DNA from 3 places in the Paenibacillus sp. J22R3 genome. Region 3 is predicted to be linked to each of the others. Evidence: riboswitches for the same ligand, from Rfam matches in the RefSeq annotation. Region 3 holds a riboswitch; each other region holds the start of a gene.

Region 1 (7,850 bases), on a different contig from region 3:
CTTCCGTATTGTTTAGCAGCTCAGGAAGCTTATCTACGCCGTTAACGTCTACGCGTGTCACCCAGTGCAGGTGATTCAAGCCAACGAACTCGGTGTAGATATGCTCCGGCGCTGTTTCGTATGTGGTAGTCAGCCATTTGGTCAGTCCGATCGGAGCATTGCACAGACCGACGCTGCGTACGTTGGAATGGGTGTGGATGGCCTCGGTAACGATACCTGCCGGGTTCGTGAAGTTAAGCAGCCATGCTTGAGGCGCCAGCTCCTCGATATCTCGGCAGATGTCCAGCAATACCGGAATCGTCCGCAATGCTTTCATCATGCCGCCTGGGCCGGTCGTTTCCTGCCCGATTACGCCGTATTTCAGCGGAATGGACTCGTCTCTGCCGCGCGCTTCGAGCATGCCGACACGCATCTGGGTGCTGATGAAATCAGCGCCTTTGATCGCCGTTCGGCGGTCTGTCGTCAGGTGCACTTCGATCGGAAGGCCGGAGCGTTCCACCATACGTTTGGCTAAATTACCGACAATGTTCAGCTTATGAAGACCTGCCTCAATATCGACGAGCCATAGCTCGCGTACCGGAAGCTCATGATGAAATCGAATAAATCCTTCAACCAGCTCCGGGGTATAGGAGGAACCTCCCCCAATAACAACAACCTTCAATCCGTCTGCCATCCCAGTCACATCCCATTCCATATCGTTAGTTATGCGTTATAGTTTGATATCATCGAATTCGCCAAGTGCTCGCATACGGGTATAAACATCTTGCTCAATCGTTAAGCCATCTGCTTCCATAGCAGACCAGACAGCGCCGAAGACCGGATCGACCGTCAATGTGACAAGTGTTGCCGATGGTGCGGCGGCCGATACAAGCTCTTCAACCGGCCCGCGAATCCAGCCGCCGCGGTCACCGCGTGTCAGAAGGCTGCCTGCCAGCACAACATCGAAAGTCTCGCCGGCCATCCCTAGGCGCCGCGCAACGGCGGCCACTGACTTGCCGAGCTCCGTCCCTTGATGGTGAAGGATAGCAATCGCGGCTTCATCGCCAAGCGCCGCTGCTTCAAACAGCAGCTTCGTGACGTCTACCGGCACCTTCTTGTCATGATCGAGGAAATCGTGAAACATCGTTTCAACATCGGGATATCCCAGGAAACGAAGCAGCAAATCAGTGAGCAGCGTTGGCTTCTCTCGACCATCCCAGGCGCGAATTACGGTACGGAATGCCTCAATGTTCAGCGAAGCGCCTCCGCCGAAATCGCCATGCATATATTCGAAGCCGCCGCATTGGATATGGACGCCTTCCCTGTTGCGGCCGGCGCAGTTGGTGCCGGTACCGCAAATGACCGAAATTCCATAGGAACGATCTGTTCCGGCGCGCAGTCCGATCATGGTGTCGCAAGTAATCGAGTAGCGAGGTAGGCCGATCGCGCTCACGATGGGATGCAGGATCCGATAATCCGCTTCCCGGTCAGCACCTGCCAGACCGAAATAGGCATGCTGTACATCCTCGTGGTTGATTCCCGCTTGTGTCAGTGCCGCGGATACGGCTTCGGCCAAGTGCCGAGCAGCGCCTTCTGCATCAAGCTGATGATTGCCGTTCCCGCTGTGTCCTTTGCCAAGCACATTGCCGTGTTCGTCTGTGAGCAGGGCGTGCGTTTTCGTGCCGCCGCCGTCTATGCCCAAATAATAAGCCATTATTGCCACTCCTGTCTCCGTAGGCTACCCCTAGTAATGCTTGTTTCCAAAAGGTCGATCCATTAAGTGTTTTCCAGCTGATTGTGCTTCATGACAGTTCCTGTTGATTGGCGGAGCACGAGCTCAGGGTCAATCCGCAGATTGGCTGCACGTTTCATCGATCCGTCGATTCGCTTAAGCAGCACTTCTGTAGCGGCCGCTCCGATGCGGTCAGCCGGCTGCCGTATCGTCGTCAAGAGGGGGCGCAGCAGCGTAGCGACCTGCTGATCGTCATAGCCGATTACGGCAACTTCATCCGGAACGCGAATGCCGGCCTCCATAAAGGCATTAATAACGCCGATCGCGATATAATCATCGCCGGCGAAAACCGCGCCCGGAAGCTGCTGCGCTTCGATCCATCGCCTAGCCGATTGATAGCCGAACTCAGCCGAATATTCGCCGGAAACGAGCTCGAACGGCTGGATGCCGGCTTCCTGAAGCGCCTCCAGGAAGCCATTGCGGCGTTCCCGAGTACTTCTAAACATTTCACTGCCGCTAAGATGCGCAATGGATGTATGTCCAAGCTCAATCAGATGTTGCGCCGCGGTATAACCACCTTTGAAATTGTTCACGGTAATGGAGTAGACATCATTCTCCGGTTTCTGATTATCGATCAGGACGTAAGGAATATTCCGTCGTTTCATTTCAATAATATAATGGTCTTCTTCAATCGGTGAGAGCAGAATAATACCATCCACGCGGTCCTCTTGGATCAGATAGTGACTGTCCTCCCGGCTGATGCTCTTCGTCACAGCTACAGCGAGGAAGTATCCCTGCTCAGCCAGAATACCGTTAATCTCATTGACGATTTCATCGAAGAAAGAATCCTGCATGGTGGTCATGATGAGGCCGATAATACCGGTCTTGCCCCTTGCGAGGCTGCGAGCGGCCGCACTTGGGCGATAATCGAGCTCCTTCATCACCTCAAGCACCTTCTGTCGATTCTTCTCGCGCACAGAACCTGCACCGTTAAGCACGCGGGATACCGTGACAACAGAGAGGCCCGACTTCTTGGCGACATCGAAAATACTAACCTTCATGCGTATGCATTCTCCTCCGGCGAGTAAAGTTAAAGCGGTTATACTTTAATTCAAAAAAATATAGGATCTAATCCCGATGATAATTAACTTGTTCGAATTCAAAGTTAAAGTGCTTTAACTTTTGTTTCTTTCCTTATTGTAGTGGAGGCCTCTCTGTTTATCAAGCATAATTTCTGTCCTTCCTATACAAGCTATCGCAAAAAGCATATAATAAATCCAAAATTACCCGTATTCATAAGCTGGAGCGCCGGAAGAGCTGACGAGCGCAATGGCGACTGAAGGCGGAGGAAGAGACAGACCCCGGGTCTTGTCTCTTTTTTCTTGCTTTTAGGGCTGTTTTTGCAACTGATTCGTATGAAGTGGTATGGTGTAAAGAAGCACTAGTAGGAGGAAGAACATGGCGAACGATTCGAGAAAAAACAAACATATTGCTAATATATCGCTTGGTATTATGGCAACGGGTTTCGCGGCTACGCTGCCTTTCGGCGGCACGGGGCTTAGCTTGCTGCATGTCGGCTTCGAGGCCGGTGTCATCGGGGGGCTCGCGGACTGGTTTGCCGTTACGGCGCTGTTTCGCCATCCGTTGAGAATTCCGATTCCGCATACGGCGCTGCTGCCGCGCAATCGCAAGAAGATGTCGGACGGTATCGTGCGCGTGCTCGAGGATCGGCTGCTTGCGAAGGAGAGCATGATCGAGAAGCTGCGGCAGATTGAGCTGGCGAAGCAGCTGTTGCCTGCTCTTCGCCAGGCGGCTCATTCGGCGGTACACAGCGAGCGTCTGCCTCATCTGCTTGAGGGAGCGCTGCGTACGATCGAGATGGAGAAGCTAGTCCCTATTCTCTCGGGGGAAATTCGCTCCGCGGTGGAGCGAATTGATTTGGAAGCAGCGCTGCGCGGCTTCTTGCGCAACGCCGTGGAGAATGGCGTAGACGAGCGTCTGCTCGATCTGCTGCTGGAGCGTGCGGAAGAATGGGCGAGCACCGAAGGGATGCGCCGCGAGCTGGGCAATGCGGCGATGCAGCTCGTGAAAGGGCTGAATCTGGGCGGCCTGATGCAATTTGCGGTCAACGCGTTTATCGGCTATCTGGATGAGGATCGGCTGGGCACGATGCTGCAATCCTTTATCCTAACGAAGATTAATGAACTGAAGGTTCAAGGCACGGATCGTCGTGCTGTTATTATGAAGCATCTGCATCAAGGGCTGGAGATGTTAATCTCACGTTTGGCCGAGACCGGACAGTTGAACGCGCTGCGCGATGAATTGCTTGCTTCCTTCGATCTGGATGGCGAGATGACACGGTTGTTCGAATCGCTGCGCGAGAGGGGCATTACGTTCCTTCATTCGGAGGATTTTGCAGCTAAGGTTTGGCCGATGCTGGAGGGGCTGCTTGATCGCCTGGAGGAGAACCACGGCTTGGTTCAGGATGCCGAGCATTGGTTGAAAGGGCAGATCGCCGGACTCATTGAACGCAATCACGCGAAGATCGGCTCGTTCGTCAAGGAGAACCTCGATCGTCTCGACAATGATCAGCTGGTGGAGTTAATTGAAGATAAAGTGGGGCAGGACCTGCAATGGATTCGGGTGAATGGTGCCGTCTGCGGCTTCCTGATTGGTCTGCTGCTCCGGTTAATTGAAATGGGCTTCGGTTATAACTAGCGCGAAGCAGCAGGCTGTCTCTTCTATTTCGCCTTATTTGTGAGAAACGGCAAATTAGTGAGGTAGAAGGAGAGTGCTTGCGATCTACTCCATTGTAAGCGTTATATTCGCGTCAGTTGGCTGGAAATGAGAACGAAACCGTTTGCGGCATTCCTTTACAAAAGACATGCGCAGGCGTAACATACGATTCATGCTTAATCTTCTGCTATAGCGCTGAATTTCTGAATAGAAATCGGGGGAACCACTCATCTGGGGTGAATCTTGAAGAACAGACCGCATGGTCGACGCTTCAAGTAGGGCGACTCTCACGCCCGAATCCGTCAGCTAACCTCGAAAGCGTATAAGAGAGGCAACGAATGTTCGTGCAATAGACACTTTGATGATAACTTGTGCCTAGAAGCCGCGAGAGGCGTTCCTCTGTGTTAAAGAGGCAATCCCCCTGCAGGCTTCTTTTTTGTGCGTTTTATAAGGTAAGGATGGTCACAAAGAAGAATAAGTTTGCGAAGATTATGTAAGTTTAAAGGTGTAGAAAGGAAGGCGAAGTTGTCATGGCTGGTTACCGCCGCAAAACCCCTGAAGAAATGCTCTTATCCATCTCCAAAATTCATCGCGGCCGTCTTAAAATTTATGTTGGTGCCGTGAGCGGCTCAGGCAAAACCTATCATATGCTGCGCGAAGGCCAAGCGCTTATGCAGCAAGGCATTGAGGTTGTGATTTGCGCAGTATCGACGATGCGCCGACCTGAAACGGTGGAGCAGCTTGCTGATTTGGAGCGGATTCCGAGTATTCATTGGTACAAGGGGGACGTGGAGAAGAAGGATCTTAATTTGGATGCCATTCTGGAACGGAATCCGGAGGTGCTGCTCGTTGACGGGCTGGCGCACGAGAACCGTCCGGAAGCGAAATTCCCGAACCGTTTGGAGGACATCCAATTTCTTCTGAGTCATGGTATCAGCATCATCACGACCGTGAATGTATACGAACTCGAAGGAGTAACCGAGCTTGCGCAGAAATTGACAGGCATCACAGCGGAATGTACGGTGTCCGCGGATCTGCTGGAATTGGCAGATGAGGTGCGGTTAATCGATGCTTCACCGGAAACGATTCTGTCACGCCTAAATGAAGGGCGTTTAAATAATATTAAAGATCCCGGGCTGCTCAAGCGTGGGAACCTCGGCAAGCTCAGAGAGATTGCGCTTCGGCTGATGGCGGAGGGCGTGAACGAGTCGCTGGAGAAATACCGCGAGGAGCAGGGCTTCATCGGGCCGTCCGGCGCGACGGAGCGCATCTTGGTAGCGGCGCAGTATCACTGGAATGGTTCGATCTATATCCGGCGCGGGCAACAAATCGCCAAACGTCTTGGCGGCGACTTGGAGGTTGTAGTCTTCGTCGATTCCAGCCAGGAGCCCACGAAGGAGAGAGATGACTTCAAGCGCTCCATTCTGAAGCTGACCGAGAAGGTGGATGCCGGCTTTAGAGAGATTCTGGTTAATAATAGAAGACAAATCCCGCGTGCACTCATTAAATACGCGATGCTGATTAATGCCACCCGTATTGTTATGGGGCATTCCAAGCAGACGCGTGCACAGGAGATTGCACAGGGTTCTATCGCGGGAAGCGTGCTGAAACAAATGCGCAACATTGACGTTTTCTTCATGGCGGACAGAGCCGATCATGAGGGGGAGCGAGTACTGCCGACGAAACGGGCAACCCCGAAGATGACAGCCGAGCCGTACCGGAGGCTGAGTGCGCAAGAGGTAGAGAAGAAGATCGAGCGGATTCGCCGCGGTAAATTCAAGGTCTATGTCGGCGCAGCACCGGGAGTGGGCAAGTCCTATATGATGCTTCGCGAGGGCAATGATTTGCTGCGCAAAGAAATCGATGTTGTAGTTGGACTTATGGAGACGCATGACCGCGCGGAAACGCAGGATCAGGCCGGGCGGCTTGAGGTTGTGCCTCGTCGGACAGTTGAATTCGATGGCCAGGTTTACTCGGAGATGGATGTGGACGCGATTATTGCGCGCAATCCGGAGGTTGTGCTGATTGATGAGCTGGCCTATAACAACGCACCGAGCTGCCGCAACAAACGGAGGTACGAGGATGTTCAGGAGATCCTGGACGCCGGCATATCCGTTATTGCGACAATGAACATTCACCATCTGGAAAGCTTGAAGGATGCGGTAGAGCAAATTACAGGGACTGCTGTAAAAGAGACGGTTCCGGACCTGATGCTGCGCGTTGCCGATGAGGTTGAGCTGATCGATGTGGCGCCTGACACGCTGCAGCAACGGATGCGGGAAGGTCATATTTATAAAATGTGCGACGTTGAGGACGCGCTCTGCGGCTTCTTCAAGACAGGTAATCTAATTGCGCTGCGCGAGCTTGCTTTGCGGGAAATCGCGGACGATGTCGATGAGCGACTGGAATCATGGGAACGCAACGGTTCGCTTCGCGGTCCATGGCGTCGTCACGAATCAATCTTCGTTGCGGTAACGGTGAACAAGAAAGCGGAGCGACTCATTCGCCGCGGCTTCCGAATTGCGCATAGGCTCAAAGCGGATTGGCATGTTCATTACGTGCAGACGGATGCGGTGCCTGGTGAAGAGGATCGGATTGCAGAGCTGCAAGAGTTGACGGCGCGACTTGGCGGTACGTTCGAGGTCGAGCACAATGTCTCGCGTAACGATGTACCTGCTGCTTTGCTGGCGAAGGCGAACGTGTTGAAGAGCTCCCAAATGGTGCTCGGTCAATCCGGTCAAGGCTTCTGGAGCAAGCTGCGGAATAAATGCGTGGTCGACACCATTCTGCGTGATGGACGGCATATGGATGTGCTTGTTGTAGCGGATTTTAATCCAAACATCGAAATTGGAGAAGAATAGATACTGGGGTTTAGGTACACATTTATTCACAAGCATGGATATCCATTAAACTTGGTAATATGTGAGATTACCTGACAATTTAAAAATTTAAATTGAAACAAGACTTTTTTCTTGATAGAATCTTTAGTGTATTAAAGATGACTTTAGGGGGAAACAGAATGAAAAAGTGGTATATTATAGCTATTCTTACATTAGTGACAGCGGTAATTCTCTCTGGTTGTGGTGCGAAGAACAGTAACAATAACAACACAGGCAGCGAAGCAGGCAACAGCAGTGATGATACAACGTACATGTTTGCAACAGATGCGGCTTATGCTCCAATGGAATATATGGACAAAGACAAAATCACGGGCTTCGACATCGAATTCCTTGACGCCGTTATGGATGAAGCCGGCCTAAAGCATGAAGTGAAGAACACGGGCTGGGATGGCATGCTGGTTGGCGTAGAGAAAGCTACAGAGTTCCAAGCAGGAATCTCGAGTATCTCGATCACAGACGAGCGCAAACAAACTTACGACTACTCTATGCCGTATTTTGAATCC
Region 2 (7,850 bases), on a different contig from region 3:
CCGTCTGAATTGATTTCATTACGCTCCTCGCCGATGCCAAGCGGTTGTCCAACCTTGAAAAATTTGGCCATCTCATCAAAATCTGATTGTTTCTGCATATAAAACAGCGTGTTACGCGCCAGATTGACCATGACTGTCTTATTCTGGTTGCCCTTGGCGTAGGAGAGGGCATGGACAAAAAAACCTGTCATCGCGAGTCCGGCGACGGAGAGGATGATGAGGCAGGTCAAGATTTCAACTAATGTAAAGCCACTCTCTCTAGATGGCTGCTGTTGCTGCTCGTGTGCTTTCATAAGCAATCACAGTTCCCTTCGATTAACATACATTTCCTACTATCTTCGACACAGAACGTCGCAAATCCTCCTAGTTCTAAAGTCTCACCGCAATAAAAATAAACCGTTCCTCCCAAGCATTAGCTTAAGAGAAACGGCGTTATATTAGTAGGACTAATTACTTAGTCTTCATTAGACCGGAACCTAGCTTGACGGATAAGTACCACTCACTCGTAGCGTGAGGAGCAATGTGGAGAAGCTTGTCTCGTTCAGCTGCTTCAGTTAGGCTGTCGTAGTAACCATTGCATGGCTCCAGTGCACAAACGGCTTGCTCGTTGCATAACCCTTCGTCAATCCAGATGCCCAAGTAGGGCACTGATTCAGCATCCCACTCCAGCATTAAGTAATCCCCGCTGTCTTGTTCATAAAGTCCGGTCCATCCCTCATCGACTGCCCCGTCAACATAGAATTTACGAGCATCCTTGGCAGAAGCGGGTTCGATCGTATCAAGGCGAAGATAAGAACCATCAATATCCGCTTCCGGCCAATCATACAGCTCGCCTGTCTGCAGCAAACGACCACCGAATACGCAGCGTACTTGTTTAGTGGCCCCAGGAAGCATAATCCGCGTGTTTGTCGTGGCAACAAACTGGGGATGCGCAAGCCAAAATGCCGCTATCGTCTCCGAACTGAGGTTCCGAACTGTGTATTCGAAACGCAGCTGCTGATCGTTCTCGAATCGAATGGTTCTTGTCAATTCATAGGGGAGCGCTCTTCCGACTACTTTGCAAACGAGTGCATCTTGTTCTTCGAAAGAAACCTCCCACGGGATGGACCATACATCGCCATGATCCGGCATGTGTTGTCCGAAGTTGTCCCCTTCTAACGGGTAGAGACATGCGGCAACGGTAGGGAAACATTCATCCCAGCCGCTCATATCCGCTGCGAGGAAGTCAGAGCCATGTTCGACCTTAGCGAGTGGACGGGACCCGGTGCCGACGACCCACTCTTTACCGGTAAGGCGGTTCTCTAGGGAGACGATTTTGCCTCCCAGCTCGGGTATGACGGTAATCCGCAGCTCAGTAGATTCCATGAGGACGGCGGGCCAGTCTTGATAGGTGGTATGGGTAATGAAACAGCGTGATTCCATAGGGGCACATCTACCTCCAAAATGGGTTGTTTATTAACCAGTATAACGCAAATATTGGAGGGGAATAGGGAAAAACTCAGAGAAGGAGCGGAGCAACCGAAACGGACTCATACATCGGACGTCGCTGCAGGTGGCTTCGATAGAGGGTTATGGCATCCGCTTGCCACTGGAGCGGGCTTCCGGTCGGCGGCAGCTTCCAGCCGTTCAGTTGCGATGGCTCGAATGAGCTTTCGCCCGCGTAGTTGCGTGCAAGCGTGAGATGCGGATGGTAGGTGCGGCTCTCCGGCATGAGGCCGAGAGGTTTTAACCTCCTTGCAACATGCTGTTGCAAGTTGTGCAGCTGCTCGACATCCCCTGCGACGTCAGCCCACAGGACGGAGGGGCGAATCGGACGCCCGAAGACGCCCAGCGAAGTCACATGTAACGCGAAAGCCTGAACGGACGATGCTGCTTCACGAAGTGCTGCCGAGATGGCAGGGACAAGCTCTATTGGCGTATCGCCCAGAAATTGCAGCGTGATGTGATAATCGTCAGGATGTGCCCATTTGCGAAATAGAAGCTGTGATTTGATGTCCTCGCACCCTATCGAAAGTGACTGTTTAATGGAATCCGGTACAGGGACGGCAGCGAATAAGCGGACGGTCTGCGCCGGAGCGGCTGGCGTATTCAAAGGTTTATAGCAACCCCTCTCTTATCAAAAATATCACTAGCACGTCTGATAGGCGAATCCTACTAGTCGTGATCGTGATCCACGATGATATAGCCTTGCCCCAATTCCATTTCCATAAACCCGGCCATTCGGCGAGTCTGGCAGGTCAGCGGGGCGCTGCTGCCCGTCAGGATGTAATTTCGACGATCCGCGGCGTTTTCAGCTGGCAAAGCAAATGCTTTCACGAATCGAAACACTTCTCGAAGTGTTGTATAGATGGCGTTTATATGTGCATCGTTCTCACGCTTACCCATGAGATTGATGAGGATAGCACCGCTCTCATCCAGCTTGGCGGCAGCAAGCTCGAAGAAGCTCATCGAAGTCAAATGCCGCGGCGTTCCCTTATCGGAGAAGGCATCGAGCACAATAAAATCAACCGTATGCTCAGCTTCGCATGAGAGCAGTTCACGGCCATCGCCAACCGCCACATTATCGTCACGATAGCCAAAATATTGCCTGCTTAACGCCACAACTCGCTCGTCCAGCTCCGCAACTTTGATCGTTCTCGCCGTACTATGTCGAGCAATTGTTCCAACGCCATGACCAATGATAAACAGACGCTGATAGGTCGGGTTGCTGCCATTCATGAGGTGAAGCATAGCCTGCGGATATTCGAATAGGATCCGCTCAGGCTGATCCAAATCCACAGCACCTTGCATGGCGCTGTTTGAGAACTGAAGGACTCGGAATCGCCCATGCTCCTCGCCGTACGTATTCGTATCGTAAACGGTAATCTCGTTCAGCGAGCTGTTTTCCCGGTGCAAAATCTGCACGATGATCCAATCTCCTTCTTCCCAGCGAGCAGGCCGGGTCCATTATAGATTTCAGCGTATCGCATCTCGGGGTCACATTCAATTGCCATGTGAGAACAATGTGCTTTGCTCCTTATTGTTGGCATCACAAGCAGTAAGGTTTGGAAGCATTCCTATGATAATCCAATTGAAAAGAATGGGTTCGCAGGATGAAAGCGCAATTATGCGCGCAATTCGATAGAATTGGCGGAATTAGCACGTAAATCAGGTTTTACATTCTCTTCGCGCAGGAATAAGATTTGATTCATCAACGGAATAACTTGCTTTAAACGCTGAGTCCTCGCAAGAGGAACGGGGGAACCAATCAGAAGCCGATTTCGATCAGAACGGCTTCTTGGGGTGAATCCATAACAGGTGTTATTTGTTAAGGTAGGGTACTCTCAAGCCCGAATCCGACAGCTAACCTCGTAAGCGTATGAGAGAGAACCCCCTTCAATCGAGCTTCCAGCAGCTTGTTTCTTTACGCACGCTGTGAAAGAGGCCCGGGAGTAGAGTTTCTCTGCTCCCCGGGCCTCTTTGTGTTTTCTACCAAACCATTCAGGAGAGTGACTATTGTGAAAGATTGCAAGATTAAGGCGATCGAGCTGTTTCAATTTGATGGGGAGCTCACGGATGAACGGCTGCCTGGACATAGTGAAGACTGCATTTGCGGTTTACTCGCCATCACCACGAATGACGGAGGCTGCAGCCTCATTGAATTCCAGATGCACGGCTGTAACCTGAAGGGCGACATTGTGCAGTGGACGGCCATCTACCAGCGAATGAAGGGACTGACACTCGAGGAGAGTCTGGACTACATCCACCAGAAGCAAGACGCATGGGGGATGGAACGCGCGCATTTAATGGAATCGGCATTAACAAGCTTAGCCGAGCAGCTGGATTACACGGCGAAAGGCATAGCCAATCGAAATTACGCATTATGGAATCGCGCCTATTTATTCGACCATTCTCAGGCATACGTATCGTTCTAGACGGCGATAACGATTGATTTTTATACTTTTTTTACACCTGGCAGCAGGTTTCTTTACCCCCTTTTTACGGCAACCCGTATTAAGATTTCCTTATACCGAAGAGGGGGAACCGATAAGCAGCGTATGAAACCTCAAGCACGCTGAAAGACATGAATAGTTTCAATCTAGCAGGGGAAAATATTCTCAATTCACTGCATGCAGCTATAGGAGGTAGTAAGAAGTTATGGTCAATGATTTTACAATGGTGGTATTGTTTGTTGCTGCATTCGCAATATTCTGGGGATTCCTTAAATTCTGTGAGAGAGCCTAGGGAGGTAACGCTATGATTATCGTCGGCATTATTGCAGCTATTCTTATTTTGTATCTAGGCTTTGTGTTAGTTAAACCAGAAAAATTCTAAATGGCCAGGGCGGAGGATTCATGACATGAGTATGGGGTTCGTACAGGTAGCCATTACGCTGATCATCATTATGTTGTTGGTTAAGCCGGTAGGCAGTTATCTTGTAAAAGTGTTTCAGCATGAGAAAACAGCATTGGATCGTGTGTTCGGTCCGTTTGAACGGTTGCTGTATCGGTTGATGGGCGTACGCGAAGATGAAGCAATGGGCTGGAAGAAGTATGTAGCAGCCGTCCTGCTGAGCAACTTTGTTATGATGCTCCTATTGTATCTTGTATTACGGTTTCAAAGCTTTCTGCCGCTTAATCCGGACGGGATCGGCAATATGCCTGCAGGGCAGGCTTTCAATACAGCCGTATCGTTTATTACGAATACGAACTGGCAGTCTTACTCGGGTGAGAACGGACTATCCTATCTGTCTCAATTGCTTGCGATTACCTTTCCGATGTTCACGTCGGCGGCAACCGGCTTTGCAATTGCGATTGCGTTCATACGCGGACTCGTCGGACGTCAGGATAATCTAGGTAACTTCTATGTGGACATGGTTCGCGGAATCACGCGAGTGTTCTTGCCGCTCAGCTTCTTGGTTGCTTTGTTCTACGTGTTCCAAGGCATTCCGCAAACGTTCCAAGGTGCTGTAGATGCGACCACGCTTGAAGGGGCTCAGCAAACGATAACCAGAGGCCTCGTTGCAACGCTGGAATCAATCAAAAATATCGGTACGAACGGCGGGGGATGGTTCGGTACGAATGCGGCGCATCCGTTCGAGAATCCAACACCGCTCGCAAACATGGTTCAAATTATTAGTATGATGCTGCTTCCTACCGCGCTTGTCTATGCCTTCGGCCTGATGATAAAGAACAAGAAACAAGGCTGGGCTGTATTCGCGGCGATGGGACTCATCTTCATGGTTATGCTTACAGTCGTTTTTGTATCGGAATACAAAGGAGTTCCCGCACTTGATGCAGCAGGCCTTCATGGAAATATGGAAGGCAAAGAGGTCAGGTTCGGTATATCCGAGTCCGCTTTGTTTACGGCAGTGACGACAGCTGCAACAACTGGGGCCGTAAATAATATGCACGAATCGTTAACACCGATGGGGGGATTCGTTGCATTAGCCGAAATGATGCTGAATAACGTATTCGGCGGTAAAGGCGTCGGGCTGCTCAATGGGTTATTGTATCTCATTTTATCCGTATTTATTTGCGGTCTGATGGTCGGACGTACGCCGGAATTCCTCGGCAAGAAAATTGAAGGCAAGGAAGTGAAGCTGGCTGCCATTGCGCTGCTCATTCACCCTTTGATCATTCTGGCACCGACCGCGCTTGCACTTGCAACGCCGACAGCCGTCGCGTCCATAGCGAACGCCGGTACGCATGGACTATCTGAAGTGCTTTATGCCTTTACGTCCGGCGCGGCAAACAACGGTTCCGCATTTGGCGGTCTGACCGCGAATACCGACTTCTATAATGTAGGAATTGGGCTTGTGATGTTGTTCGGCCGTTATATTTCAGTCATTGCGATGCTTGCGATTGCCGGATCTCTCGCGGTTAAACGAGTTGTTCCGGTTACAACGGGAACATTGCGCACGAATACACCATTGTTCACGGGTATTCTCATCATGATCATTCTCGTGATCGGAGCGCTTACGTTCTTCCCTTCCCTAGCACTGGGACCAATCGCTGAACATCTGGCCATGTCGCACTAAACTTAAGGAGAGATAACGATGGCTGCTGCACGCAGAAAGACCATAACGAAGGAAATCGCATCGCAGGCGATACTTGATGCCTTTAAGAAACTGAATCCGGTCGTTATGATGAAGAACCCGGTTATGTTTATTGTTGAAGTAGGTACAGTGATTACGCTGCTGCTATCCATATGGCCGGACCTGTTTGGTACGGATACTGTGGGCAGAGGTTATAATGTGACGGTGTTTTTCATCCTGCTCTTTACCGTATTGTTCGGGAATTTCGCTGAAGCCTTAGCGGAAGGCCGAGGCAAGGCGCAGGCGGATACCCTTCGGAAAACAAAATCCGAAACGATGGCGAAGCTTGTTCAGCGGGACGGATCCTTTAAGCAGGTTCCTTCCACACAGCTGAAGAAAGGCGACATTGTCCGTGTGGAAGCCGGCGAGCTTATTCCGACCGACGGTGAAATTATCGAAGGTCTGGCATCCATCGATGAATCGGCGATTACAGGTGAATCCGCACCTGTAATCAAGGAAGCCGGAGGCGATTTCTCCTCGGTTACAGGGGGAACGCGAGTAGCCTCAGACTATATCGTTGTGAAGGTCATGACAGATCCGGGCGAATCGTTCCTAGATCGCATGATATCGCTCGTAGAAGGCGCCAAACGGCAAAAAACACCGAACGAACTGGCGTTAACGACTCTGCTCGCCGTGTTAACGATTATTTTCCTTATTGTTATTATCACCATGGTTCCAATGGCGAAATATCTGAATGTCAATCTGGATATCGCCACTCTAATTGCTCTGCTCGTCTGCTTAATACCGACAACGATCGGCGCGCTGTTGTCCGCTATCGGGATTGCCGGTATGGACCGTGTAACGCAATATAATGTACTTGCGATGTCCGGTAAGGCAGTCGAGGCCGCCGGCGATATCGATACACTGATCTTGGATAAGACGGGTACGATCACCTACGGGAATCGGATGGCTGCGGAGTTCATTCCTGTAAAAGGCGTCACCGCCAAGGAAATGACGTTCGTCGCGTTGCAGGCCTCCGTTAAGGACGAAACGCCTGAAGGTCGTTCGATCGTAGAGCTTGCCGGCAAGCTTGGCGAATCTTGGACGGCGAGTGAATATGCAAGTGCTGAAATCGTCGAGTTCACGGCAGAAACGCGAATGTCCGGACTCGATCTGGCAGGCGGCGTACAGATCCGCAAAGGCGCGGTCGATGCCATTAAGAAATTTGTTTCCGCGAGCGGCGGCAGCATTCCGAGCGACTTAGAAGAAGTCTCGAACCGGATTGCCAGAGCCGGAGGCACTCCGCTCGCTGCGGCTGTAGGCAATCGCATCTATGGCGTCATTTACTTGAAGGATACCGTGAAACCCGGACTGAAGGAACGTTTTGCAGAAATGCGGGCAATGGGCATCAAGACGATCATGTGTACGGGCGATAATCCGCTCACAGCAGCTACGATTGCCCTCGAAGCGGGCGTCGATGATTTCATCGCCGAAGCGAAACCGGAGGATAAAATCGCCGCCATCAAGAAGGAGCAGCAAGAAGGCAAGCTCGTTGCGATGACAGGCGACGGTACGAATGATGCTCCTGCGCTGGCGCAAGCCGACGTGGGTCTGGCCATGAATTCAGGAACGATGGCTGCCAAGGAAGCGGCCAATATGATCGATTTGGATTCCGATCCGACGAAGCTGTTATCGGTCGTTTCTATCGGCAAACAATTGCTCATTACTCGGGGTGCACTTACAACGTTCTCGATATCCAATGATATCGCCAAGTATTTTGCGATTATCCCGGCTATGTTTATCATCGCGATGCCTCAGTTGCAATCGCTGAATA
Region 3 (7,850 bases):
CCGGCAGGCAGCAGGTGTCCGAGATGTATTTTCATCTATACCCGAACGCCTTCCGCTCCAAAGACACGACCTTCATGAAAGAATCCGGCGGTCAGCTCCGCAATGATAAAGCGACCTCGGACAGCATCGGCTATATGAACCTGCTCTCCCTAGAGACGACCGAAGGTTACAGCCTTCTTCCGCGTCTGCATTACGTGCAGCCCGATGACAGCAACCCACATGATTTAACGCTGGCCAAGCTGCGGCTGCCGCAAGCTGTCGCACCGGGCAAAAGCGTCACGCTTCGTATGAAATTTGAGGTCAAGCTTCCGGAAGTGTTCGCGCGGATGGGCTACTCCGGCAACTTCATCATGGCGGGCCAGTGGTTTCCGAAGCTTGCCGTGTACGAAACTGCAGGCACACGCGGCCGAGCCGCCGAAGGCTGGAACATTCATCAGTACCACGGCAACTCGGAATTTTACAGCGACTTTGGCATCTACAGTGTGAAAATCAACGTCCCGGACAGCTATAAAGTAGCGGCAACCGGCTTCCAAACCAAACCTTCCGTCGTGGCAGCCGGCCGCAAAACCTACCAATACTACGCCGATGATGTGCATGATTTTGGCTGGTCGGCCTCACCGGATTTCGTCTATTCAGAGGAACCTTTCTCCACAGACGGCGTTCCGGGTGTTCGTATCAAGCTGTACTTGGATCCGCTGCACGCCAAATTCAAGGATCGCTACATGCACGCAGCCAAATCAGCACTCTCCAAATATGCACAATGGTATGGCGCTTACCCCTATACCACCCTCTCTGTCGTAGTTCCGCCTAAAGGCGGCAACGGCGCAGGCGGGATGGAATATCCGACACTCATTACTGCATTTGCCGCAGAGAACGAGAATCCCGGCTACGATCTGGAGCGAACGGTCGTCCACGAGATCGGCCATCAATATTGGTACGGCATGGTCGCTTCCAATGAATTCGAAGAGGCTTGGCTCGACGAAGGTTTCACCTCCTATGCCGAGGACAAAGTGATGGAGAGCGAATACGGCGTGGAGCCGAATTTGCCGGTGGAAGCAAGCTACATGACGAACCCTGCACCGCTGAAGCAGCTTTCCTGGTCCTACCACAGCAACAATCACTATGCCGAGAATGTATACATGCGCGCGAAGCTGGTGCTCTTCGGCATCGAGAAGCAGGTCGGCGCCCAGACGATGCGTAAGATTATGCGGACTTATTTTCAAAAATATAAATTCAAGCATCCTTCCACCGCCGACTTCCAGCGTGTCGTGGAGTCCGTAACGAAGTCCAAGTGGAACGACTACTTCAGCCATTTCGTGTACGGGGATGCCATGTCCGATTACTCGGTCGCTTCCATTCATGTACGTCCAGTGAAACAAGGCAATGAGACGCAGTACGAATCGGTCGTACTCATCAAGAAGACAGGCGGCAGCTCCGGGCCGGTGTCGGTCGTGTTCCATTTTGCCGACGGTACGCTGATGCCTAAAGTGTGGGACGGCCAAGAAACCCACATTCAATATAAAATCGTCCACTCCTCCAAGCTGCTGTGGGCCGCCGTCGATCCGCACAACGACAACGTGCTCGACAACAAACACATCAACAACTTTATGAAAGCCGAGCTCGCAGAGAAATCACGCACACGCTGGAGTGTCGGTGTTTCCAAGCTGATTGAGAGCATCTTTGCTTGCATCGCATGGTGAAGCCTAGCAAAAACTTTCCGGGAGGTGATGATAAATGAGAACGCATCTGAAGCAAGGCTGGCGACTGACCGTTAAGCACTTCTACATTATCATTATGCTGTTTCTATATGAGCTGATATGGGGCTTCTTCCTCTATCGAACCATTGAAGGGATAACCGTGCCGCTTCTAAAAAGATTCCCGGACAGCATCGGCAGCAGTGGTACAGCCGTTCAGCTCTTCATGACGGAAGCACAGTTCCAGCTCATCAAGACCGATCTGATCCGCCCCTATGTCTGGCTCTTCTGCGGGCTGCTGGCCGGGCGCATTGTGATCACCCCTTTCCTGAATGCAGGGCTGTTCCACTCCCTCCATCATGTAACGGACGAGAACGGCACGAAATTTCTAAAAGGCATCCGCGCTGCTTGGAAGCCGGTTGCGCTGCTCTACTTGGTGGAAACAACACTCACGCTCCTGCCGGCCATTTGGCTGCTGCCGAGGGCATTAACGAAACTATTAGGAAGCAACTCGCTGCTGGAGTTTGCACAGCAAGCCGGTCCGTGGGCGGGTGCTTGGCTCGCTTGGGCGGTTCTGATCCACCTGCTCTTCCTCTCCATGCAGTTCGGGGCAGTCGCCGGAACCGGCGCCCTCCGCTCCCTATGGACATGCATTGCGAATTTCCTGCCTTTCGCCGGTATTTCGCTTCTAATGTGGGCAATTGGAGCCGCGCTCAGTATGACCATTGCTTCCGTATCGCTGCTGTGGGCAGGTCTGCTGGCGCTCATCCTGCATCAAGGTTACCAGTTGATCCGAACCATCATGAAGGTATGGACGGTAGCCGCCCAGTACGATGCTTGGCAGTCGAAACAGGTCTAATCCATGCATGGAGGCCGCCCATCATGTCATGTTCATGACAGTGGGACGGCCTCCTTTTTCACTAATTACTGGCATATTAAAGACAAACTCCTCGGGTAGAGCGGGTTTTTTTGACATGTGCTTCATTTCAAGATGAGACATGCTTTGCACGGTGGGCTGATCGCGGGCGAGCCCCATAAATCGCCGAAACTAGCGGCCACTATACGAAAGTGAGAGATAAAAGGTTGCATTCTAATAATTTTAATTTGTGAACAAGTTGTGAACTAGGGAGGAGAAGGAAGAAAATGATCGAATAATTATGCCTAGAAATGAAAATTTTGCCGAATTCCCATCACGGGAAACGGGGGAACCATCTTGGGTGAATTGATCCCGACATCCGCAAAGCAAGACGCGGCATGCCAGAGGTGATCATAGGGAGCCTTCAACCGAACCCCACAGCTAACCTCGTAGGCACTGGAAGGAGTTTCCCGTTTTGAAAAAGCTTTCTGCACTTTTGATCGGACTGGCGATGCTTCTACTTTTTCAAACAGGAAGCGTTTTCGCGCAATCCAAAATGGATGGGGTCATCTCAGATCTGATCGGTACACCTTATGTGTACACCGGTACTACAACGAAAGGGTTTGACTGCTCCGGATTCACCATGTACGTGTTTAATAAACTCGGCGTGGATATCCCGCATGCATCCCGTTCGCAAGCACAGCTTGGCAAGAAAATCGCGAAAGCGGATTTGATCGCCGGCGACCTCGTATTCTTTAATACGACAGGAAAAGGAATCTCGCATGTTGGCGTCTATGTTGGCGAAGGCAAGTTTGCACACTCCTCCACCAGCAAAGGTGTAACCATCAGCGCACTGAGCGATTCCTACTATTCCAAACGGTATGTTACAGCACGCCGCGTGATGAGCCCGGAAACGTATGAGAAATACGCGGACGAGCCTACTGACGTTGCAGATGGCGGCGGCGACGAGTAAGATTGATTATTGCACCTGCCTAAGGTGCCTGTGTGAGCACAAAAGAAGCCGCAGCTGTTCGTCCTTCGGGACAAGCACCTGCGGCTTCTTTTGTTCTATTCGATGGTATAATCGGCATTACCGCCTTAAGTAGCGCACCCACCAGAACGTTCGGCCAACCTGGACATCGAGCTTGCTGCCGAGCGGCGCAAACAGATCATGCAGCTCAATCGGCGTCGCACAGCCCTCGCTTCGGCGGTCGGCCATGACGACGATCGCGCCTGAGGCAAGCCGCTCATGCCAGGCCTCGAGGAAGTGCTGACGCTCCCCCGCCGGCAGCTCGCCGAGGCAGAAACAAGCCAGCCCCGCATCGAACGTATCGGCCACTGCTTGGAGTTCCTCTTGACGGACCGCCTTCGTCACCGGCGTCGTCAGTCGCGGCGTTCTCGGTCCACTCACCCGCAGTACGCGCCGTCCCGCCAACGTATCCGTTAAACCAACCTCAAGCTTCTTCCACTCTGCTCGCCGACTCTCTATGCTGTCCCGCCATCCTGCCATCCCGGATTCCTCCTTTTTTCTAAGCTTATGTGACGAAGCTTAACAAATGACCGATTTTTAGCAGGTTAGAGCGGCGAGGACTGTCTAAAGAGGAATCGATTGACTCATGATGAATAGTAGGATGATAGAGGTGGGGAACGGCGCGTGCGGTTGGCGCGGCGGGGAAGGCGATGGATTGGTGGAGAAGGCAGACGGAGAACGTCGACGGATTGATGGCTGGTGCCGTGGAGAAATGCGTGGCGCGTCGGCCGGGGCCGAGAAGGTCATTTCATTCGGTGGAGCTGCTGTTAGCCGGGATGACGCTCCGGTGCCGGGGACAGCGACAGTGGTTGCAGGCTAACGAATCGTGGAGGTCTTATTTTAGGGGAAATCGATACTTTTCGATTCTAACGAACCCTAGCGGTCTTATTTAGGTGAATATGGATGGAAAAGGGCTATTTCAGTCCAAATAAGACCTGTAGGATTCGTTAGAATTTCAAATTGCGTTATTTGGCCGAAATAAGGCCTGTGGGATTCGTTAGAATTAATAATTGAGTTCGTTTGCAGATATATGGGCTCTGGATGGCGCGTTCCAGTGAAACTAACCAGCTGGCGGTGTCTTTTGGAGATGAAATTATACATTTTGAGTACTTGAATAGAAAAGGAGCTTCCGCTATGTCACTCTCATCCCCCGCGCTCGCGGGATTTCATAAGACGCTGGCCGGTTGGTTCTGGCATACTTTCGGCGAACCTACCCCTGTCCAACTGGAAGCATGGGCCGCCATTGTGGAAGGCCGTCATACGCTGATTGCCGCGCCAACCGGATCGGGCAAAACATTGGCTGCACTGCTGCCATGTTTGAATCGCCTTGCTCAGCGCAAGCTGGCTGCTGCTGCACGGGGTAAAACCCTGCCACCCGGTGTGCGTGTGCTATATATTACGCCTCTTAAGGCGCTCAACAATGATATTCAACACCATTTGGTCGGATTTATGCAGGATATTGAACGGTTTGAGAGTGAATCCGGAGAGGCTGGCGGCGACACGGCCGAAGCATGGCCGGGCATCCGCTCCGCGGTGCGGACCGGCGATACGCCTTCTAGCGAACGGGCGCGCATGGCTCGGCGCCCTCCCGACGTGCTCGTGACAACGCCGGAGTCCCTCTACCTGCTGCTCACCTCGGACAAAGGTCGCACAATGCTTGGAACCGTCGAGACCGTCATCGTCGACGAGATCCACAGCCTTGCCGGCGACAAGCGCGGCGCGCATTTGTCGCTCTCGCTGGAGCGGCTGTCCGCGCTCGCGGCTCAGCCGGTGCAGAGGATCGGCGTGTCGGCGACGCAGAAACCGCTGACGCGGGTCGCGCGGTTTCTTGGCGGCTGGGAGCCGCAGGCAGGCGCTGGGGTTGGCGCGGCGGCGCAGCATGGCGAGCTTGGAGCGAGTGCGGACGGCAGCGCGGCGGCTCTGCATGGCGAGCTTGGAGCGAGTGCGGACGGCGGCGCAGCGGCGCAGCAAGGCGAGCTTGGAGCGAGTGCGGACGGCGGCGCGGCGGCTCTGCATGGCGAGCTTGGAGCGAGTGCGGACGGCGGCGCGGCGGCTCTGCATGGCGAGCTTGGAGCGAGTGCGGACGGCGGCGCGGCGGCGCAGCATGGCGAGCTTGGAGCGAGTGCGGACGGCGGCGCGGCGGATGCGGAGCCGGTGCATCCGCTCGGCTACGCGCGGCGCCGGGTGGTCATCGTCGAGAGTACGATGACCAAGTCCATTGAGGTCCGGGTCACGATGCCGGACCTCAGCCGCCCTGCTCGCACGCGCGATGGCGTCTGGCAGCCCATCATCGAGCGGATGATGGCGCTGATGGAAGGCGCACGCTCCGTGCTGCTGTTCGTGAACAGCCGCCGCATGTGCGAGCGGCTCGTGCTGCGGCTCAACGAGCACGCGGGCTACGAGCTGGCGCGCGCGCATCACGGCAGCCTCTCGCGCGAGCGGCGGCTTGAGGTCGAGCGCATGCTCAAGGCCGGCGAGCTGCGCTGCCTCGTCGCCACCTCCTCGCTCGAGCTCGGCATTGACGTGGGCCATGTCGACCTCGTGCTTCAGGTCGACTCGCCCAAAGCGGCAGCCGCCGGCATTCAGCGGATCGGACGCGCCGGTCACGCCGTCGGCGATGTGAGCCGCGGCTTCATCATCGCGCGATCGCGCAGCGAGCTGCCTGAGGCGGCAGTGCTCTGCCGTAACATCGGGCGGCGTGACATCGAAGCGATCACCCTGCCGCGTGAGCCGCTCGACGTCTTGTCGCAGCATATGACTTCCATCGTAGCGGCGGAAGATATCAGTATCGATGCATTGTACAGGCTGATAATACAAAGCGAATGTTTCCGCGGCTTCCCACGAACGCGATTGGAGGCTGCGCTCAAGGTATTGTCGGGATTTTATCCGTTCGCACGACCTCTAGTGGAATGGGATCGAGCCACTGACACGCTCCGCAAAAGGGCCAATACATCCATGGCCGCTATTACCGGCGCCGGCACGATTCCGCAAAGCTCCGCTTATCCCGTTCATCATGCAGACAGCCGTACTCACTTAGGCGAGCTTGATGAAACTTATATAGCAGAAAGCCGTGTCGGAGACGTCTTTCAGCTTGGAACCAGCTCTTGGATGATCAGCAGCATCGAGAACGACCGCGTATATGTCCAAGAAGCACCGAATCGCTTCAGCGAGATCCCGTTCTGGCAGGCGGAGAACGCCAGCCGAAGCGTGGAGGTCGGCATTCAGCTTGGTCATTTTCTGGAACAGCTATCCGCAAGGCTGGCTTTGGACGACCCAACGAACAAAAGCGATCCCGAGCTGGCAAGAAGAAGGGAAGACGCCACCATTGACTGGCTCGATGCAGAATATGGGCTCGATCATTATGCGGCTTCCGAGCTGATTGGGCTCGTCCAATCCCAGCATCATGCGCTTGGGCTGCCCACCGAGCGGCGAATCATTATCGAGCATTATCGCGATCTGATGAACCAGACCCGTATCATTATCCATAATCCGTTCGGCAGGCGTATGAACCGAACGTGGCTGCTCGCCATCGAGCGGCAATTTCAGCGGCTCCTGCCCTACTCGATGTACGGCAACGCCAAAGACAACGGCATCGAGCTGGTCGTGCCCGATTGGGACGCCTCCTGGCTGCAGACGCTGTGGCAAATTACGGCGGACAGCGTGGAGTCACTTCTCACAGAAGCGATTACGGGCTCCCCGTTTCTCGGATTATCTTTCCGTCGTATCGCAGAGACGTCGCTTCTCCTCTCCCGCAGTTTCACGCGTACGCCGATGTGGCAGAAACGTCTGCGCTGCGAAGAGTTGTTGAAGCAATCGCTCCCTTATGCCGAGCAGTTCCCTTATCTTGAGGAGGCCATGCGGGAATGTCTGCATGACTACCTCGATACGAATGGGTTAAAACAACTGCTGGAGTCGATCACCGCAGGTCAAATCGAGGTGCTGGTCAAAGAATCGCATGCCCCATCACCGTTTGCCGTTCAATTTCTCGCCGACTACGCCAATATGATGCTCTATGAAGGCGATGGCCTGAGCGAAGCGACACAGCTCCAACTGCTTAGTGTGAGCAAGTCGCTGGCAGGACAGCTCTTCGGAGAAGAGGCCGTTCAACGGGCGGTCGATCCCGGCATTGCTCAGCAGGAGCAGGAGCGACTGGAAACCGGTGGCCGACAAGTTCCCGCAAACGCCGAGGAGCTGTATATGCTGCTCAAACAGCGCGGCGATTTGTCGACCGAGGAACTGACTGCCATTGCCGGTAAATCCGTACCGGGAT

Evidence for each region. Region 3 has a riboswitch for cyclic di-AMP ahead of AC0YN4_RS26105 (C40 family peptidase). Riboswitches for the same ligand answer to the same signal wherever they lie in the genome.
Region 1: linked by a shared signal. The riboswitch ahead of AC0YN4_RS22820 (histidine kinase) and the one ahead of AC0YN4_RS26105 (C40 family peptidase) in region 3 are both predicted to bind cyclic di-AMP.
Region 2: linked by a shared signal. The riboswitch ahead of AC0YN4_RS31385 (hypothetical protein) and the one ahead of AC0YN4_RS26105 (C40 family peptidase) in region 3 are both predicted to bind cyclic di-AMP.

Annotation. Positions count from the first base shown of each region.
Region 1 covers NZ_JBWDNS010000005.1:354,548-362,397, reverse strand. Annotated here, with positions in the region: gene AC0YN4_RS22840 (6-phospho-beta-glucosidase) at 1-673, opposite strand, end outside; gene AC0YN4_RS22835 (N-acetylglucosamine kinase) at 710-1,693, opposite strand; gene AC0YN4_RS22830 (LacI family DNA-binding transcriptional regulator) at 1,756-2,772, opposite strand; gene AC0YN4_RS22825 (DUF445 domain-containing protein) at 3,170-4,429, shown strand; cyclic di-AMP (ydaO/yuaA leader) riboswitch at 4,631-4,783, shown strand; gene AC0YN4_RS22820 (histidine kinase) at 4,978-7,308, shown strand; gene AC0YN4_RS22815 (basic amino acid ABC transporter substrate-binding protein) at 7,467-7,850, shown strand, end outside.
Region 2 covers NZ_JBWDNS010000016.1:16,849-24,698, forward strand. Annotated here, with positions in the region: gene AC0YN4_RS31365 (type IV pilus modification PilV family protein) at 1-293, opposite strand, end outside; gene AC0YN4_RS31370 (hypothetical protein) at 451-1,422, opposite strand; gene thpR (RNA 2',3'-cyclic phosphodiesterase) at 1,499-2,092, opposite strand; gene AC0YN4_RS31380 (spermidine synthase) at 2,155-2,904, opposite strand; cyclic di-AMP (ydaO/yuaA leader) riboswitch at 3,204-3,372, shown strand; gene AC0YN4_RS31385 (hypothetical protein) at 3,498-3,914, shown strand; gene AC0YN4_RS31390 (potassium-transporting ATPase subunit F) at 4,237-4,314, shown strand; gene kdpA (potassium-transporting ATPase subunit KdpA) at 4,346-6,019, shown strand; gene kdpB (potassium-transporting ATPase subunit KdpB) at 6,038-7,850, shown strand, end outside.
Region 3 covers NZ_JBWDNS010000007.1:34,584-42,433, forward strand. Annotated here, with positions in the region: gene AC0YN4_RS26095 (M1 family aminopeptidase) at 1-1,700, shown strand, start outside; gene AC0YN4_RS26100 (hypothetical protein) at 1,735-2,553, shown strand; cyclic di-AMP (ydaO/yuaA leader) riboswitch at 2,862-3,021, shown strand; gene AC0YN4_RS26105 (C40 family peptidase) at 3,026-3,523, shown strand; gene AC0YN4_RS26110 (hypothetical protein) at 3,641-4,060, opposite strand; gene AC0YN4_RS26115 (hypothetical protein) at 4,167-4,400, shown strand; gene AC0YN4_RS26120 (DEAD/DEAH box helicase) at 4,715-7,850, shown strand, end outside.